Regions from separate parts of the Pontibacillus salicampi genome, predicted to be linked through region 2. Evidence: riboswitches for the same ligand, from Rfam matches in the RefSeq annotation. Region 2 holds a riboswitch; the other holds the start of a gene.
What was found. A riboswitch is a leader RNA that binds a small molecule or an ion and turns the genes downstream of it on or off. The one in region 2 is predicted to bind S-adenosylmethionine.
Positions count from the first base shown of each region.

Region 1 (7,585 bases), on a different contig from region 2:
ACGTAACAAATCCTGCTGCATAGGGTGCAATGTCGTAGGGAGGATAGTATAGAAACAGCTCCCTTTCATTTACATAAAAAGGTTGATTAGGAGCTACACCTTTATAACTTCCGGGAAAAATATAATCGTACTGCTCGTCATGTTGAATGTCCTTCCCAACTAGCTCACTTAACACCTTCACATAGTCACTATTCTCTTTAAATAAATCCTTCAGCTCGAAAAAGGTACCATCTGTTAAATGGATGTTGGTATAGGTTCTTGTAGGCATGGGGTGCGCTGCGCCAAAATAGTATTTTGATCCATTTAATTGGAGGACGAGTATCTCCTGTTGGAAGAATTCAATTTCAAAATCCCCATAAAAACTATAATCCAGTTGTTCCTCTGGTGGAATAGGCTTCACCTGGGATATTTCTCTTAGCGTTTCATTTACCCGTTGCTGGGCTTTCGTATCCTCCATCCCTCTTACTACAGGGTAATAAACCAGATAGTCTGGGTTAGGCTTATATTTCCATTGGAGCACTCGATATTGATGATTGAGCCTTATCGTTTTATTGGGGCGCCATATTAATTTTCCTTCCCGGTTAACATAGAATAGTTGATAATCAATGGTGGCTCTGATTAAGCTGCCCTCCAAAACCATAGCTCCCTGGCCTGGCAATATTGGCATATGCTGAGCGATCTTCCCTTTTTTATTTAAGAAGAAAGTATTCTCTCTGTCGTGAGCTGAGGCAAATCCTTTCTCATATGGCTGCACACTCTCATATCGAAAATCGCTTAAATATTCCCCGTCTGCTTTAACAATTGCATATGTGGATCCAAGATACGGTTCGGAAGGTTTTTTCGCTTTTCCTACTGCAAACCTATTCTCTTTCATCGGGACGATATCGTTAAATTCGGGCTCTATAACCATATTCCCTTTTCGATCAATTACACCATAATAATAAAGATAGTCGTCTATTCTATTAATGATTGCCCTTTGCTCATAAAAGCGTTGTGCCCCATCAAACTGAGGCTCTACTACTATTCTTCCCTTCTCGTTAATGTACCCATACTTTCCTCCAGAGTCACGCTGGAAAGCTAGAAGTCCATCGCCTCTTGCTCCGACGTAGGGATATAGATAAGAATAAAGTACACTGCCGTTCCGGTTTATCAAAGCAAAATCATTTTCCCTCACCTTCACCAATGCTTTTTTTTCTTGAAAATCATCTGCAGACAAATAAATCGGACGGAGGGCTTCCTGTCCTTGTCTATCTAAATATCCGTACCTAACTCCACTTTCTGTGTCTTTATTAAACACAGCCATTCCATTCTCATACCGGCCAATGTATGGATAGGGCGTAGAAGTAAGGAGGGTACCTTCTTCATTAATCACCCATGTTCCTTTGGAATTAGAAGCAGATGCACGTTCTTCGCTAAAGGATGAAATATAATCATATTGTGGCTTTACGATGAAAGAGCCGGTTGTATCCAATACTCCATAAAGTCCATCCACCTCTACGATAGCTAACCCATTCTTCTGAAAATCACGTGCCTGATTAAATTGAGGATCAATTACGAATAACCCTTTAACATTAATATATCCCCATTTCTCTCCTGTGACAGTTTGCATCGCTGCTGGATATAGCTTTTGATGCATATCAGTCTCCTTCTTTCCTTAGGCATTTTACCTATAGTATATGAGCGATACATCCATAATGTGCTTCCATTTAACAGAAACAGACAAGAAGGAACGCTTAAAACCAGAAGTAAGACGGCCTATCCATTCATATACATTACAAAGGAGGGAAAAGAGATGGCTACCATACAAGTAAAGGATAACGGCCCCTTATTTATTTCTGGGGATTTTAAGGTGGTCGACGCAGAAGGACATTCATTTACAACTAAAAAATTATGCTCTTTATGCAGATGTGGATTATCGGATAAGAAGCCCTTCTGTGATGGATCCCATAAAGGTCAATTCCAAGATGAAGCTCGAGCTTAAAATGGAGCACAAAAAAACCTGGCGCTGCTTCGCCAGGTTTTTATCTAGGATACTTCTACACTACGGAATAATAATCCCACCTTAGAAGCCACCCCTTCAATATATACTTCCGCTTCAGAGGGAATCGTCACGGAGCCCTTCCATTGCAATTCCCTCCCGTTTAAGTGTTTAGAGCGATGAGATGCAAACACCCATAACACCTTTTCCCCTTTAATAAAGGCTGTCCATAACCATTCTTCCTCAATGGTAGAACTAATGCCAATCAAGGTATGGCTCGCTCTTCTGTTTTGGCTTTTCTCAATGGACTTCAACTGATGTATCAACTTCATCCACTCCCATGTAGCTTTTAGGAGCAGTATGCACAGTTTCCTTCCCTCTTATCCATTGAACAATAGCAGATTAAGAGGAACTGCTTTGAGAATAAACAACCTCTTCAAACGGCTGGACGATTACAAAGCCCTCTCCAGAAAATTTCATTTGAATGGATTCTCCGCTGCCACGTCCAATAAATGTTTTAAAGGAAACATCCGTTTTAAATTCTGGTTCAAGATGTCCAGACCATGCTACCGTAGCATTAGGGTCGGTAATAACAGGCTGATCTGGTGTAACCAGTAGGGTAACAGGTTCATAGTGTGTCGTTATTGCAACCATACCACGACCCTCTAGCTGCACGTTAAACAAACCTCCAGACATCATACCGGCCACTTTTTTCATTAAGTGGATGTCCCAATCTAAACCTGGCTCAAAGGCTAACAAATCATTACCGTTTACCGTAATTTTCTCGTTATCCAAATCAAGGATAGTAATCTTCTTACCCTGATCTGCTACATACAATTTCCCGTTACCCGTCGCTTTCATCAAAGAGCTGCCTTCTCCTGATACAGCCTTTTTGAACATTCTGCCTAGGCCATGCTCCATTATACCTTCTCTCTCAAACTTAATATCTCCAGTATATGAAATCATCGACCCTGTCTTAGCCCAAACTTGATCGGATAAATTGATTTCAAGCATCCGAGGTGTTTCTAGTTGAAAATAGTCATTAGCTGATTCATCCTGTTTCGTCTGATTAATAAATTCCTGTATAGAATAATTTCCCATGCTTCTCTCCCCTTTATATGCTTATCCTTCTAATCTTCTACACTTAATGAAAAAGTCCTGTACGTGAACAGGACCCTTCTATTAATGCTTCTATCTAGTTGTTTAATACGATGTAGTCTCCTGAATAGTTCCATCTTTTTTATGGATAACGACTTGTGTACCTTTATTGGACGCAATGTCTTTCGCCCTGTTTATCGCATCCGCTTTGTTGGAAAATGTAGCTGCAGGCTTTTTTGCTTCAGCAGCCTGCACAGCCCACCCATTTTCGTGACTTACTACGTGCTCCCCTTTATCGAGCAGCTCTGGTCGATTCTCATACTGCTGATCTTCAGGATCCCTCTGCTTTAAAGAGGTGTCAGGCTTGTGTCTCATTTCCTCAATTTCATCTTGAGAAGCGTTGTCAAACCATTCCTTCGCTTGTTCCGTTGCGATAGGAATAGCTCTCCCTTCCTCGTAACCCTCATCCAGCATAGCATTAGCAATTTCAATAGTTTTTTTTCGAACTGGCAAATCCAAATTCTTTAAGGAACTAGGATAATTCTCTGTATCCCAAGGCATAACGACCCTCCGTGAACTTTTTTTCTTCTATATTCTTTTCCTTTTTTTAACTCCTCCAAACCTTATGATGCTGCTCCTTGACTTATAACAAATACCAAAGGAAGCGCCTATCGCTTTAGAATCCGTTGATATTCTATAATGTGCCTTTCACAGACGCTCAAAAAAACCCTGACTCTTCGTGTAAGAGAGTCAGGGTTGAGTTAAAGGTTTAATGCACTTGTAAGCCGCTCTAATTGATGGTCTAATTCATCTATTGGAACGAAGCGTGCTTTTCGGAACATTTCCTTTCCATTAACGGAAACGATTAGTACTGGAACAGTGAAAATCTCGTACTCTCCTGCAATGTCAGGAATGTGTTCTGCGTCTACATGTAAGGATTGTACGGAAGAATACTCTAAAAGTAATGCTTCTACTTGCGGTAGAAGGGAGTGACAGACAGAACAGTTAGGTCTTGATATATAAAGAAGAGATATCTCTTCAGATTGAACAAAGGAACGCACTTCTTCTATTGAATTGGCATGTTGCATCGTATCCACACCTTGCACTTTAGATTTGCTCCTATTATACCAATTTACATGGTGCTACGCTTCTTTTTCGCTTACCCCCGTTGGTATTATAAAGCTTAAAATATAATGTGAGGAGGACCCTCACATTATATCCCACAGGAAACAGACCCGTGTTTCTGGAGATATTTCTGATGATATTCTTCTGCGTCATAGAATGGCGCAGCTTTTTTAATTTGTGTTGCTATTGGCAGCTTATATATACCTTTGTCTGACCATTCCTGAATTTTCTCTTCAGCTACTTGCCTTTGCTCATCATCCAAGAAGAAAATAACGGAACGATATTGCGTGCCAACATCTTCTCCCTGACGATTAATTTGGGTAGGGTCGTGGACCTCGAAGAACTGGTCTACTAGGGAAGCATAGCTGATCACAGAAGGATCAAACTCTACCTTTGTAGTTTCCGCATGTCCGGTAACTCCACTTTTCACTAGCTCGTAGGATGGGTTTTCCACTGTACCTCCGGAATATCCTACTCGGGTTGCCGTAACTCCGGTTAACCGTTCAAAAAAAGCCTCTACACCCCAAAAACACCCTGCTCCAAAATATGCTGTTGCCATCTTCATCTCTTCCTTTCTGTATAACGGAAACTTCTTGTTTCAAAGAGATCGACGAGTTTTTTAATGCAAAAAACCCCTCTCTTTATCCAAGAAAGGGGTCGTAAGTTTATCTGTACGATCCTCTCATCTCCCAAGGCTCTCACCTTGCAGGAATTGGCACCGTTTCGGTTAAGACACATAGTCTTAAAGAATGGTTGCCGGGCATCAAAGGGCCAGTCCCTCCGCCTCTCTGGATAAGAAGTTATGCGTTATGAATATTTTTGTTAATCAATATAATACACTCATTTGGTAGCGAAGTAAAGGATTTTAACTTACTTCTTCCAGTATATGAATGCAGCTGCATTAGCATGCTTAAAACAAACATATATAAAGCCTGCCATCCCGACAGGTGGTTAAGTTCCCGCAGTCGTATAAAACGATTTGGGATGGCATTACACATAAACTATCACATTCTGAGTAAAAAGAAAAATAAATCTACCCAGCCCCATGAAATTTGTTATTTTTCGAATATTACTCATTCTCAATCCTTTAGAATGTGTTATCCTAGCACTATCTTATACAAATAATGATAAAAAGGAGCAATGCCCTTATGTTTAACACAATCTCCACTGACAAAGCACCCGCAGCAATCGGACCTTATTCTCAGGCCGTTGATCTTGGTAATCTTTTATTCATTTCTGGCCAAATTCCTTTAGATCCTAATACGCAGGCATTTGTTTCAAGTGATGTGAGAGAGCAAGCAGAGCAAGTCATGAAAAATGTTGGCGCGATATTAAGTGAAGCTGGTTTAGACTACAAGCACATCGCAAAAGCCAATATTTATTTAGCAAATATGGAGGATTTCCAAGCAGTAAATGAAGTGTACGCTAGCTTCTTAAGTGAACCATACCCTGCTAGAGCAGCTATCGAGGTAAGCGCATTACCAAAAGGTGCAAAAGTAGAGATAGAAGCTATTGCTGTGAAAGAATAGTGCGTTGCGTAAATTATTATTGCAATGAAGACATTTTGCCAGCTGAAAATCTTTTTAAGTGCTTGTAGAACAACCGGTTATGTTCTACAAGCTTTTTTAATCTTCATCCTTAACGTCCATATCCTCAGGAATGGGTTCATTAAGGTATTCTTGTATTTGCTTCCGATAGCGTTCGATTTGTTCAAAATACTGCTGAAACTGGTCTTTATAAATAAGATATTGCGTTCCGTCATGCAGGGCTCGAATACGTCCCTTAAACACCATTTTTTCTACGTATTCTTCGGGAAGCTCTAAATATTCTGCTGTTTCTTGAATGGTTAAATACATGGAAACATTCTCCCTCTACTTTGCATTTTTGTCCATATGTGGAAATGGAAGATCGGTATCCACTGAGCCAGTAATGAACTTGTCTTCAACATTCAAGCCTTCCAGCCAGGCTTTGAAATCAAATACTATCGGCTCTTTGTCTCCGCCCAGAGCAAACCACACCTTTCCCTCCTTCGGGAAATAAGCAGCTGTATGAATGGTTCCTGCCCAGTTTTGATATTCATCTGAGAATACACCTCTGTCAGAATCATTCAACAGGCGAAATGCCTCATAAGCTGAAGGTTTATGCTGTCTTGCCGCCTCCATTGTTTCCAGCCGGCGATACGAATCGACGAGATAATTTCGATTTTCTTCCTTCATATGCTCGAAATGGTTAGTGCACGTATTAGATTCCCTAACCTTTACGCCCCTTGGTGTCGTTTCAATCACATATGTTTTTCCGCTACGGTCCAATACGATATAACTAAAGGAATGGCGGTGAGGTATCTCCTTCAGCATTGATATCGCTTCCTCTACATCCGCACACGATTCTAGAATCAAACGGCCAATCATACAGCAAATAAACCCGATTCCAGGTTTTTTACGATGCATAAAATTATATCCAAGCGCAAGCCCCTTCTCGTTCATTCCATCCATTCGCCCTGTAATCCGTTGGGAAGGACCAATTATAGCATAGCCTTGGTCCGTTGGCTGAAATAATACGTATCGCCCTTCGTATGTTTTCGGCTGATAATCGTAATTACGAACCATGTAATCGTCCCCAGTTAAAATAGAGCACCCTGATTTCACATAGTCTAGTCGATAGCCTCCAAATTCCATCATTACTCGCTCCATGCTCCATCCTAGCGCATCTCTTATCCCGATTAGCTCCTCCCAAACACCAGGAGCGAAACGGGTGATAGCATCTTTTACTTCCTCTTCCTCTACTGAAAATCTAGGCTTACGAAGCTTCCATTGCTTTTCTCGATTTTGTACTGTTAACGAATTCCGCATTTCTTCCCCTTGCCTTACCCCAAAATCATAATGGGATCCGCGAAATTGTATTATGTCACTATATATGTCCTTCATGCTCTACCCCTTAATCTTCTTGTTTGTTGTTCCTTTCCAGAATAACCGATTACTTCTCTGTCACGCAAAGCCCTGAAGTCCTGGAGGATGTTTAGGATTTTGTCTCTTTACCATTCAAAAAGTCACAGTTCATGAACTGTGACTTTTATAACCATTTCATGCGGATCATACCTATCCAGAAGTAAAAATCCTATTGTCTTCATAATTCTGCTATTAAGTACTCATACGAGTCATTTTGGAATACCTGTATAGTCCGAACAATGATACAAGTAGGTAGCCTGCCAAAATAGCGCATCCTCCTAACACTAGGTCTTGGTTTTCATATCCCATGGAAGCATCGAAGTATTGAATACTAAAACGATAAATGAAGGAGAATGGAAACACAATGCCGAAATCAGCACCCAGCAAAATAGTGGTCACAAAGATGGAGGCTACCCCCGCAATCACCACGGACAAAATA
Region 1 covers NZ_JBHLTP010000005.1:38,970-46,554, forward strand. Annotated here, with positions in the region: gene ACFFGV_RS08260 (WG repeat-containing protein) at 1-1,636, opposite strand, end outside; gene ACFFGV_RS08265 (CDGSH iron-sulfur domain-containing protein) at 1,793-1,981, shown strand; gene ACFFGV_RS08270 (hypothetical protein) at 2,026-2,304, opposite strand; gene ACFFGV_RS08275 (AIM24 family protein) at 2,381-3,079, opposite strand; gene ACFFGV_RS08280 (DUF2188 domain-containing protein) at 3,182-3,637, opposite strand; gene ACFFGV_RS08285 (thioredoxin family protein) at 3,838-4,164, opposite strand; gene msrA (peptide-methionine (S)-S-oxide reductase MsrA) at 4,290-4,760, opposite strand; SAM riboswitch class I at 4,881-5,000, opposite strand; gene ACFFGV_RS08295 (RidA family protein) at 5,350-5,730, shown strand; gene ACFFGV_RS08300 (excisionase family DNA-binding protein) at 5,827-6,057, opposite strand; gene ACFFGV_RS08305 (C45 family autoproteolytic acyltransferase/hydrolase) at 6,073-7,125, opposite strand; gene ACFFGV_RS08310 (ABC transporter permease) at 7,339-7,585, opposite strand, start outside.
Region 1: another riboswitch for S-adenosylmethionine. It lies ahead of msrA (peptide-methionine (S)-S-oxide reductase MsrA); the one in region 2 lies ahead of ACFFGV_RS04465 (O-acetylhomoserine aminocarboxypropyltransferase/cysteine synthase family protein).

Region 2 (7,585 bases):
CCTATATTCCATTTGCTATATATTTTCCACGTTTTTGAATATTTATGTTCACTCATATCTATTCCTCCCGTTCGAGTTTATTTATTTTACTCAGAGTAACAGAACACAAGTGCTCTCACCAGAACCATTTGCATTACTAGTGTATTTAGAACGATCGGGTTACAAAAAAATGCTTAGCCAGCGTGTTGGCTAAGCGGAACTTATATATGTATAAGTGTGGAACTCAAATTGCATACTTAGTGTTTATAAGGAGGCACATGATCCATGCGTGACTGTTTCTTGGACATAATTAACTCCCCCTTAGAGTTAACTGCTGCGTAGAAAATAGATGATATGCTATGTTCCCCGACTGTATTAAGCTTGTCAATCAGCCACGTCTCTGTTTTATTTACTTCCTGCAGTAAATCATATTGTATCTTCCCATCGAGAATAACCGGAATTTCGTAATTATCACCAGATGTATAAATGGACATATCCTCCCGAATGACACTTTCTTTAGCAGGATATAATTTCACACTAAGCCTTCCATTCGCCTCTATAATGGCAAGTTCCACATCCTTTGTATGAAATACGTCCTTCTCTCTCAGCATTTGTAGAATATTATCAATCGAGTACTGGATACGCTGCATATTCTCCATAAGGAAGGTTCCCTTATACATTACTACTGTAGGCTCGAAAGTAAGTAACTTCCCAACCTTTTGATGTTTCAATTTCAACCTTATAATAAGCTTCTGTAATATCGCTATCGCAATCATTGCAACTATGGTGTGAATATGATCTATACTCGGGTCTGCTATATCGGCACCAACTACAGCTCCCAAAACAAGCACTACAAGAAAATCAAATACCGGAAGTTCTCCTATAGAGCGTTTACCCATATATAGACCTATTACAAGCATAAAAGGAAGAATCGTTACAATACGCAGGATAACCTTTATACTATCCATCATAATATCCACGTAAATGCACCTCTTGTATGTGTATAGTGTTATACCTATCATTGCCAAAGATGATGACATTCCATACTTCTCTTTTATTCCTTGGTGATTAGATAAAATACACCATAATGGCTGTGTGCTCTCTTGAATCAAGTAGATATAGTGATTAAGAAGCCTTTTCCTTTCTATTCTCCTAAGAAGGAGATAAATGACATCCCTTGTCGTCAGCAATCCTTCTAATGTAGCATTCCTATTCACTTTTGGAGGACCAGTGAATTTATTTCGTATTTAATCCAAAAATCTTTTCCGAACCGAAGGAGATGGTAGTGTACATTCGGATTTCTTCCCAAACCATTTATATCGGTTCCTTGCTAGCAAGTCATACATTTTATTCCGAATAAAAGGAGGCACTGCTATTAATATATATAAAAGCTTCCATAAGCCTGACATTTCTTTCAAAATCCTTAAACTAGCAGTAGATTTAGTATAAACGTGATTCTTTTCCAATAAGATAATGCTGTCTGTTTGTTTATCCACCTCGTACTCATCTACTAAACGTTGCCCTTCCTCTCCTTGCAGTGAAGCAAAGTAGAATTGTTCCTTTTTATCTCGCTTTATAATAAATTGAACAGCTCCATCACAGAAATTGCACACTCCATCGAATAGAATAATTTTTTGTTTCACTTCATTTCCCCTCCCTAGCGCTATTTCCTATATTGTACCAAACAGACTTACTTTGTGAAACAATGAACATAATTACAGTTTTAAATTTTCGAATAAGTCAATTAATTGTGTTGACGAAATACTGACCTATCGTTTATACTTTTGAGTAGTAAATGACTAAATGCTAACTGACAATTTAATCTCTTATCAAGAGCGGCAGAGGGACTAGGCCCTGTGAAGCCCGGCAACCTTTCAACATCGTTTGAAAAGGTGCTACATCCTACAGGTCATGCGGATCTGGAAGATAAGAGGAGGACGGTACATATAAACCCTCTTCTTATGAAGAGGGTTTTTTCTATTATCCCCTCTTTTCCCTTACCTGTCAGGCAATTTCCCTAGACATCATCTAATCAAGGAGGAATTGTACCATGACACTACCATTTCATACGTATCGTTTAGAAACACTTAGCCTACATGGAGGCCAAACCCCTGATAAAGAAGCAGGTGCAAGAGCTGTACCTATTTATCAAACTACATCATACGTATTTAACGACACAGACCATGCCCAAAATTTATTTGCACTTAGTGAACCTGGTAATATTTATACAAGAATTAATAACCCTACTGTAGACGCATTCGAGCAGCGAATCGCACTATTAGAAGATGGGATAGCTGCGGTAGCTACTTCTTCCGGAATGGCTGCTATTACATTATCCATACTAAATCTTGCTCAGGCGGGAGACGAAATCGTCGCCTCCACCAACTTATACGGTGGAACCTATAATCTATTTGCTGTCACATTACCAAAATACGGCATTCATGTAACATTTGTAGATGGTACTGACCCTGAGAAATTTAACGAAGCCATTACGTCTAAAACCAAAGCTGTGTTTGCTGAGGTCATTGGGAACCCGAGCTTAGATGTCCTAGATCTTGAAGCAATAGCAGATGTTGCTCATGCTCATCACATACCACTGATTGTGGATAGCACCTTTGCTACCCCTCACATTTGTAAGCCCATCAGCTGGGGAGCTGATATTGTTGTTCACTCTGCAACGAAATGGCTCGGAGGACACGGTAATTCTATTGGTGGAGTTGTTGTGGATAGTGGCCGATTCAATTGGAATCAAGATAAATTCCCAGGGTTTACCGAACCTGATGAGAGTTATCATGGTCTTCGTTATGGAATCGATGCCGGACCAGCAGCATTCGCTATTAAGTTAAGGGTTCAGCTGCTACGTGATATTGGAGCGTGCTTAAGTCCAACCAATGCCTTTTATTTACTGCAAGGGCTCGAAACATTACCGCTTCGAGTGGAACGACATGTACAAAACGCGGAGCAAATTGCTACTTATCTCGAAAATCATCCAGGTGTGGAATGGGTATCCTACCCTGGATTAAGCAATCATCCCTCTTACGAATTAGCTAGCAAATATTTGCATAATGGGTTTGGTTCAATGATTGTATTCGGTATTAAAGGTGGCCGGAATGAAGGTAGAGAGGTTATAGATAATATCAAACTGTGGTCTCATGTGGCTAACGTAGGCGATGCCAAATCTCTTATCATTCACCCAGCAACTACTACCCATCAGCAATTGAATGAGGAAGATTTAAAGAAATCAGGAGTAACAGAGGATTTAATCCGTTTATCCGTTGGACTAGAAGCTGTAGAAGATTTGATTGCAGATTTAGAGCATGCGATATATCAGGCGACAGGATTCCAATATAGCAGTGCAGCACAACCAGCAGCTGTAGAAACCATCCTCACTTCTTCTCTTTATCGAGATGAAAATGAGGCTAGACCAAAAGTAATTACTGTATATGGAGCCGATCGTACAAGTAAACCTGAAGAATTTTCCAAATTAGAAAGACTAGGGTTTCAGTTGCTGTTTGACAGCGAGGCACAGGTAGAGCATACCGATATTGTGTATGCTTTGAGCAGCACGGGAGTTGAAAAAGCCATCTCACAATTCCCAAGTGCTACCGTTTTTATCACACAGCATATTATAGATGAGGATATAAAGGATAAGTTAGACCATTACTCCATTTCCTACTTAGAAACGGACAGTGTCTATCGTCTTGCACAGTCCATTCGAACTACGAACAATAACCGTGAAACGACTAAAGTATAACTGATGCACAAAGAGAGCGCCGTTAAACGGATGGCTCTCTTTGTCACCTTAGATGATACGGAAGAAAGGAAGATGTAGATGACGATTAAGGTCGCAATACTAGGATTTGGAACAGTTGGAGAGGGTGTATGGGAAACACTTCATACCCACCATGAATATATACAAAAGAAATTAAGTACGCCAATTGAAATTACGAGCATTCTTGTCAAGGACTCTAATAAGAAACGAAACCTCCCCGATTCTGTACAAGTGACAACAGACATTGAAGAAGTCTTTCAACAGCCTGTAGACGTTGTCCTGGAAGCCATTGTTGGAAAACAGCCTGCCTATCAGTATGTAACACGAGCTATTGAGCACGGAGCACACGTGATAACGGCAAACAAGGAGATGTTTGCCCATTACGGTCCACACCTCCTTGAACTGGCTAAAGAGCATAATGTATGGATTGGGTACGAAGCAACAACAGCTGGTGGCACCCCGGTTATTCGAACCATTGATCAGATGCTGCAAGTAAATCAAATAAAGAGTATCCAAGGTATCGTAAACGGAACATCCAACTATATTCTGACACAGATGACCAAGCACCAAAATTCTTTTGAAGATGCTCTCCTGGCAGCCCAGCAAAAAGGCTACGCAGAAGCTGACCCAAGCAATGACGTCGATGGCTATGATGCATTCTATAAAGCTATGATTCTAAGTCAGCTTGCCTATCAGGATCAACCAAACTGGGATGAAGTTTATTTGGAAGGAATACGTACTATTTCCAGTCAAGATATTGATAAGGCGACTATACAAGGGCAAAAGTGGAAGCACGTGGCTACCATTGAATTACGCCACGGAGCACCAAGAGCATCCATCCAGCCCATGCAGCTAAATGAGGACCATCCCCTCTACAACATAGATGGGGTAGAAAACGCGCTCTCTATCCAGACTGACCTGCTTGGCTCCATAACATTATCAGGACCAGGTGCAGGAAAACTCCCAACGGCGAGTGCCATGATCGAAGATTTACTATACGTTTTCCAAAAAGAGCGTCAGCAGGAAGCTCAATATGTGTAGAAGAAGCTATTTCATATGTTTCAAACATATAAAACAAAGCCTCATAAACGGCTGTCATTGCCGTAATGAGGCTTTGTTTTTGCTTTGAAGAGCGAATAATATACTTATGAAGCACTCGCGTTAACCCGAACCAGCTTAATTTGATCACTGAACTGAAACAAATTAGAGCTCGGATTGTTTGATCCTCTTCATATGTAATAATGTAATAATATGGATAGTTCTGTTAAACTAATAGTCAATATTCCGAAAAACAAAGATATAGTATCCCCTATTAGTAAAAACCATAAAACAACTATTAGCAGTAAGCTTCTCATCCACTGCTTTTGCAACAGCTTCATCTCTATACCTCTATTTTTTATATGTTACTATCGTTTTAGGGTTGTTATAATTAGAATAATATGTAAATAATATTAGCTGGGGGTAGATTATGGAATTAAGCATTTGGTTAGCATTCGGAGCAGGTATTTTATCCTTTGTTTCCCCTTGCGTTCTCCCCTTGTATCCGTCTTTTATCTCTTATATTTCGGGAGTGTCAGTAGGACAGCTCTCTGACAGAGCATCTTTGCCGCGCAAAGCACAGAGATCTATTACTATCCATACCATTTTATTCGTAGTAGGACTTTCTGTCATTTTCTTCGCGTTAGGCTCAGCAGTTACATTTATTGGTGAACTATTTTCTGGATATCAAGAGACTATTAGAATGCTAGGGGCTATCATAATCGTAATAATGGGTCTATTTCTAATCGGAGTTTTCCAACCCACATTCTTAATGAAGGAAAAGCGTGTACATTACAAAAGTCAATCACTCGGTTATGTGGGATCCTTCTTTGTTGGGATGGCATTTGCAGCTGGATGGACTCCTTGCATTGGACCGATCATGACATCTGTTTTAACATTGTCCGCGACCAACCCTAGTCAGGGTCTGCTTTATACATCCTTTTATAGCCTTGGGTTTGCAATACCATTTTTAGTGATGTCCTTTTTCTTAAGTAAGACCAAGCTGTTAGTAAAGTACTCTAAAAACATAATGAAAGGTAGTGGAGCTATAATGATTGTGCTAGGATTATTGCTGTATTTCGATCAAATGTCCTCTCTAACATTATGGTTGAGTAACTTGTTTGGTGGATTTAGAGGCTTTTAATGGAAGCCTTTAACCAAAATATCACCTGTCCACTCACCTATACTACAGTAACCTTGTTTGAAATGCACCTCACAAACTGTTGAGAAACTAAATGTGTCGCTTCCCTTGTGGCTTGGATGCGACACATTTTCCTAAAAAAGCCAAGTAGTTAATAATTAAGCCAAGGCAGCAATGGCTCCTGTAACGAACAATGTTATGATTACGCTTCTAAGTTTACTTTTTTTCCACATAATTACTCCACTAATGACTCCAGCCACTGCGAACAAAATAATCCCTACATACTTCAGGGTGTTTATAGAAACAAGATTTCCTATAGAAGATAGAAAGGCTCCAATCACAAGAAGATTGATTGTTTCACGCTCCCTGGCTTATGGATATTCTCCGTCATACTTTTTTATAGGTGTGGAAAATAACTAACACACCCTTACATTACTTCACATTCTGTATAATGCATATTCTATTATTTCCATATTCGTTTAAACGTTACCTGATTACTATTGTTTATTAGGACAAACACGTCCGGATTACTAAGATCGTTCCAATCATTAAAGCCAAAATCCTTATTATAATACATTAAAAGTAAGGACATTAAGTTTCCATGAGTAACAATAACTGTATTGTTATGGTTTCTACTAAATACTTCTTCTACAACCTCGACAATTCGTTTCATAGCTTCTTGACTTGATTCTCCGCCTTCATACTTCCATTCTATATCATTAAATGTTCTTTTAAGTTTTTCAAACCAATCAGGAAGGTTTTTAGTGCTGAGAATACGTTCCGTTAGATTTCTATTAATTTCAACGTCTATATTCATTCTCTTAGCAAGGGGGGAGATAGAGTCCATTGCTCGCTTATATGGACTGGAAATAATACGATCGATACTACTATTGCAGAAAAAATCTGATAATTCGTCCGCCTGTTCAATTCCTCTATCTGTAAGTTGGGATTCAGGCGACTGTCCTTCTGCTTCGCAATGCCTGATTAAATAAATTTTCTTCAACATCAACCACTCCAATATTTTAATAACGATTTTTCGGCTAATAAATTGAAAGCAACGCTTCGACATGCTTAATGCTTGCTTTTGAGTAATCTTGGACAATGAAAAATGACTAATACTATAGCAGAAATCCTTCCTGTTTTCGTTTTTAACGTAAATCTCCTCTCTAATTTGATATATTTAACAATTATTTCGGTCTAATAGTTCCCTTTCATAAATCGTGTAATACAAATTTATTTACGGTGAACTAACCCACCATTAACAATATCCTAATTTTTACATATTATTAAATAGAAAGAAAGAGATACCGCATATGCGATATCTCTTTCCTATTCTTTATCTGTTTGCCTTAGGCCCATGCAGCATTCTATTTGCCTTATGGGTGCCATGCCGAGCTTTTAAATCAAGGCGTTCCAATTCTCTTTTTAATTTCTTATAACTTTTTAATCGAGTTATTTCTAGTTGTCCCTCTTGGATAGCTTGTTTCACAGCACAGCCTGGTTCTTGATTATGCTGACAATCCCTGAATTTACACGCTAGACTCAAGGCTCCTATATCAGAAAAGGCTGCGTCGACATTCTTCTCATCCCCCCATAGCTGTACCTCTCTCATTCCTGGAGTATCTATTACATAAGCTCCACCAGGCAAGGAAAAT
Region 2 covers NZ_JBHLTP010000003.1:592,897-600,481, reverse strand. Annotated here, with positions in the region: gene ACFFGV_RS04480 (M3 family metallopeptidase) at 1-56, opposite strand, end outside; gene ACFFGV_RS04475 (DUF421 domain-containing protein) at 237-950, opposite strand; gene ACFFGV_RS04470 (thiol-disulfide oxidoreductase DCC family protein) at 1,227-1,622, opposite strand; SAM riboswitch class I at 1,803-1,912, shown strand; gene ACFFGV_RS04465 (O-acetylhomoserine aminocarboxypropyltransferase/cysteine synthase family protein) at 2,030-3,733, shown strand; gene ACFFGV_RS04460 (homoserine dehydrogenase) at 3,812-4,792, shown strand; gene ACFFGV_RS04455 (cytochrome c biogenesis CcdA family protein) at 5,220-5,933, shown strand; gene ACFFGV_RS04450 (histidine phosphatase family protein) at 6,394-6,936, opposite strand; gene rsgA (ribosome small subunit-dependent GTPase A) at 7,267-7,585, opposite strand, start outside.